2 regions of the Janthinobacterium sp. TPC_1 genome follow, and region 1 is predicted to be linked to the other one. Evidence: predicted binding sites of a transcription regulator. Region 1 holds the regulator's gene; the other holds the start of a gene.

What was found. The regulator FliA, encoded in region 1, starts transcription of late flagellar genes. The targets are predictions, from matches to a motif close to CTAAAGTTTNNNNNNNNNNNGCCGNTA.
Region 2: a site for FliA is predicted at 1,596-1,622, ahead of ACQVLG_RS13935 (DUF5610 domain-containing protein). Genes of this name have one in related genera too.

Annotation. Positions count from the first base shown of each region.
Region 1 covers NZ_CP195157.1:195,111-197,565, reverse strand. Annotated here, with positions in the region: gene ACQVLG_RS00995 (MinD/ParA family ATP-binding protein) at 1-439, shown strand, start outside; gene ACQVLG_RS00990 (RNA polymerase sigma factor FliA) at 484-1,215, shown strand; gene ACQVLG_RS00985 (flagellar motor protein) at 1,197-1,943, shown strand; gene motD (flagellar motor protein MotD) at 1,960-2,455, shown strand, end outside.
Region 2 covers NZ_CP195157.1:2,861,732-2,864,186, reverse strand. Annotated here, with positions in the region: gene ACQVLG_RS13940 (GGDEF domain-containing protein) at 1-908, shown strand, start outside; gene ACQVLG_RS13935 (DUF5610 domain-containing protein) at 910-1,524, opposite strand; partial or broken gene sbcB (exodeoxyribonuclease I) at 1,683-2,455, shown strand, end outside.

The DNA.
Region 1 (2,455 bases):
CGTCGTCGCCGACGAGGGCGATTGCTTCCCCGTGCCGCTGATGGCTTCGTCGGATATCGTGGTGCAAGTGTCAACCAGTGCCACCTCGATCAAGGCGGCCTACTGCCTGATCAAGCGCCTGAGCCAGGAGCTGGGGCGCCGTCCGTTCGGCATTCTCGTCACCGGCGCTTCCGAATCCGAGGCAAAAGTGGTGTACGATAATATGGCGCAGGCGGCAAGCCGCTACCTGGCCGTGAAGCTGACCTCGATGGGGTCAGTGCCTGCCGATGAGTATCTGCACCGCGCGGCGCGTCTGGGCCGCAGCGTGGTCGATGCGTTTCCGCTGGCGGGCGCCTCGGTGGCGTTTCGCGGTCTGGCCGAGCGGCTGGCCCGTTCGGCGGCGCCGGTGCTCGGCGGTACCTTGTACCAGACGGGGAGCCCGCACCAGTTCAGCGCCTGATTCCATCATCCGCACACGATAGCAGTTAAAACAATAAGCAGCCTATGTACACGGTCAAAGGGAAATCGAACAAGGACTATTTGCTGACGGAGCATATTCCGCTGGTGAAGCGTCTGGCGCACCATATGAAGGCGAAATTGCCGCCTTCGGTCGAGGTCGATGACCTGATCCAGGCCGGCATGATCGGCCTGCTCGATGCCATTACCCGCTATGAAGAGACGCATGGCGCGCAGTTCGAGACGTATGCCGTGCTGCGCATCCGCGGCGCCATGCTCGACGAATTGCGCACCAGCGACTGGCTGCCGCGCAGCATGCGCCAGAACATGCGCAAGATCGAAGAGGCGATGAGCATCCTGCAGCAGAGACTGGGCCACCCGCCGACGGAGTCGGAAGTGGCGAAACTGCTGAAAATGTCGCTGGCCGACTACCAGGAAATGCTGGGCGACGGCGGCGGCCACCAGCTGGTGTACTACGAAGACTTTCATGATCCGGACGGCAATGACAGCTTCCTCGACCGCCACTGCGTGGACGAGGGCAGCGACCCCTTGCGTTCCCTGCTCGACACCGATTTCCGGCAATCCGTGATCGATGCCATCGACGCGCTGCCGCCACGCGAGAAAATACTCATGGGTCTGTATTACGAAGAAGAGCTGAACCTGAAGGAGATCGGCGCGGTGATGGGCGTATCGGAATCGCGCGTCTCGCAGCTGCATACCCAGGCCGTCGCGCGCCTGCGCGCAACCTTGAGGGAGCTGGCGTGGACTGGTCCAGCGTAATCGGGCTGGCGCTGGCGCTGGCGGGCCTGCTGGTCGGCCAGGCACTGGAAGGCGGCAAGATGGCCTCCCTGCTGCAGCCGGCCGCCTTCGCCATCGTCATCGTCGGCACCTTCGGCGCCGTGCTGCTGCAGACGCGCCTGCGCACTTTTGTCCGCGGCCTGGAAATGCTGCGCTGGGTGTTCTTGCCGCCGTCCGACACGCGCGCCGCGCTGGCGCGCGACATCGGGCAATGGAGCCTGACGGCGCGCCGCGACGGCCCGCTGGCGCTCGAACGCCTGATGGAAAACACGGCCGACCGCTTCAACGCCAAGGGTTTGCGCATGATCGTCGACGGCATCGCGCCCGACAAGCTGCGCCAGCTGCTCGACGTGGAAATCTCCGCCTATGAAATGGCCGAGCGCCAGGCCGTCAAGGTGTGGGAATCGGCGGCCGGCTATTCGCCCACCATCGGCATCCTGGGCGCCGTGCTGGGCTTGATCCACGTCATGGAAAACCTCACCGACCCGAGCAAGCTGGGCAGCGGCATCGCCGTGGCCTTCGTCTCGACGATTTATGGCGTGGGCCTGGCCAACCTGCTGTTCCTGCCGGTGGCCAATAAACTCAAGGCCATCGTCTCGCGCCGCGTGCTGCAGTATGAAATCACGGCCGCCGTGCTGTACGACATCGCCACGGGCGACCATACGCGCATCATCGAAGAGCGCGTCGCCAGCCTGCTTCACGAGCACTGAGCGAGCACTGACCATGATGCGGCGCGCGCGCAGGAAGTATGACGAGGAACCGGACAACCAGGACCGCTGGCTGATCTCGTACGCCGACTTCATCACCTTGCTGTTCGCCTTTTTCGTCGTCATGTACGCGATTTCGCAAGTCAACGAAGGCAAATACCGCGTCTTCCAGAATGCCATCGGCCAGGCCTTCAGCCTGGAAAAGGGCGCGCCGCCCATCATCATGGAAGCGCCGCAAGCGATCCCGCTGCCAAACCCCGCCCTGAAACGCCGCACGGAAGCCATCCGCCGCGAGCGCGAACACATGACGCGCCTGGCGCAGGACCTCACATCCACCCTGGCGCCGCTGGTGAAGGAAGGCAAGGTGCGCGTGACGCAGACGAGCCGCGGCGTCAGCGTGGAAATCAACGCCAGCGTGCTGTTCGACCCGGGTGCGGCGGGCTTGACGGCGGAATCGGACCAGGCCCTGCGCGCCGTCGCCGTGCTGCTCAAGGATGACACGCACGACGTGCAGG
Region 2 (2,455 bases), 2.7 Mb from region 1:
TTCGCGATGGGGCGGATAGCCAGACGGCCGCCATGCTGGCGCCCTGCCCCGTGGTGCGCCTCGAAGCGGGCGAAGCCATTGCCGACACGCAAGGTGCCAGCCTGTACATCGTCCTGCGCGGCTCGCTGGCCGTGGCCGCCGACACCCACACGGGCATGGATGACGGCACCGTCAGCAAGGTCTTGCCCGGCGAAAGCGTGGGGGAGCAGTCGGTGCTCGATGAAGCGAGCAACCTGGCCGCCATTTCCGCCCTGGAAGAAACCGATTTGCTGGTAATCGACGCGGCCATCGTCTGGGAATTGATCGAGCAATCGAACGGCCTGGCGCGCAACCTGCTGCGGCTGCTGTCCTTCCGCATCCGCGCCGCCAACGCCCTGCTGCGCCGCCGGCAGAAACTGGGCGAATTCTACCGCCAGCTGTCGATGGTCGACAGCCTGACGGGCTTGTACAACCGCGCCTGGCTCACTGATTTACTGCCGAACATGATCGTCACGGCCCACGCCAGCGGCTCGCCGCTGTCGCTGGTGATGATAGACCTCGACCATTTCAAGCGCTTCAACGACACCCACGGGCACCAGGCGGGCGACCAGGCGCTGCGCATCGCCGCGCAAGTGCTGGGCGCGGCCCTGCGGCCCACGGATTTTGCCGTGCGCTATGGTGGCGAGGAAATGATGGTGATCTTGCCCGATACCAACGAACACGTGGCCTTGCGCGTGGCCGAGCGCCTGTGCGAGCGCATGCAGCTCGCCGTCATCTTCGCCGACATGCGCAGCGCGCTGCCGCACATCACGGGTTCCTTCGGCGTGGCCAGCCTGGCGACCGGACAGGACGACGAAGCGCTGATCGCCGCGGCCGACGCGGCCCTTTACCGGGCAAAGGCATCGGGCCGCAACCGGGTCATGCTGTAGTTCAGGCAGCCTTGCTGTCGGCCGGCTTGGCGGCATCATCCTTCTTGCTGCTGTGGGCGGCGATGAAATCCGCGTAGCCCTTCTGCACCAGCTCATACGTCTTGTCGATATTGCCGGCGATATCGCCGTTCAGCACTTTCAAGCCGCCCAGGATGTCGCGCGCTTCCTTGAAGCCTTTTTCCATGCCGCCGCTGATGGTGTCCATGAACTTGGTCAGGGCCGTATCGTCGTCCATGCCGGGGTTCTGCTTCTTGTAGGCGTCGAAAAAACCCGTCGACAGCGAGACGATGCGGCTCGCCGTCGCTTCGGCGCTGTTGTCCTGCGAGGCGGCGTTCTGGATCGCGTCCTCGCCGTACTGGCCCTTCAGCGCTTCATTGATGTTGGTGATGGCTGTCTTGTACAGCAGCGCCAGCGGCTCGTTTTCCGAACCGATGGACACGTTCAGCGACGCCTGCATGATGGAAGCGTTCAATTGCAGCTTGGTGCGGTCATTGACGCTCATTTCAGCGTTGACGCCATCCTTTTGCTGGACTTTATCGTCCTTTCCGGCAACACCCGTACTGACGGAAGTCACGGAAGGGGTGGAATTGCCGCTTGCGGCGATGGGAATTGACACGATAGACCTCCTTGAACGGACAATGTATGCCACCATGCGGGAAACGCGATGATGACCATCCTCTCGTGTAGTATCGGCAGGTTTTCAGAAAACTGAAGCGGCGGCTTGTTTTTAGCGGCCCGGATAACCCATTCAGCAACATTAAGTTACGACCATCAATGACTAACCAGACCTTTCTTTGGCACGACTACGAAACCTTTGGCGCCCAGCCGCGCCGCGACCGCCCGGCCCAGTTCGCCGCCATCCGCACGGATGCGGATCTCAACGAGATCGGCGAGCCGATCATGTTGTATTGCCAGCCTGCCAATGATTTCCTGCCCGACCCGCAATCGTGCCTGATCACGGGCATCACGCCGCAGCAGTGTTTGCAGCTGGGCGTGCCCGAGCACCAGTTCGCCGCCACCATCGAAGCGGCCTTTTCGGAGCCGGGCACCATCGGCGTGGGCTACAACACCATCCGTTTCGACGATGAAGTCACGCGTTTCCTGTTCTGGCGCAATCTGATCGACCCGTATGCGCGCGAATGGAAGAACCATTGCGGCCGCTGGGGACATCCTCCTCGACGTCGTGCGCATGACGCACGCGCTGCGCCCGGAAGGCATTCAATGGCCGAAGCGCGACGATGGCCAGACCAGTTTTAAACTGGAACACTTGAGCAAGGCCAATGGCCTGGCCCACGAAGCGGCGCATGATGCGCTATCGGACGTGCGCGCCACCATCGCCCTGGCGCGCCTGATCAAGCAGAAGCAGCCGAAACTGTTCGAATTCTGCCTGGCCCTGCACAAGAAGGACCGGGTCGCCAGCGAAATGGGCATGCACCTGGCCGCCGGCGAGCGCCAGCCTTTCCTGCACGTGTCCGGCATGTTCCCGGCCGAACGGGGTTGCCTGGGCGTCGTCTGGCCGCTGGCCACGCACCCGAGCAACAAAAACG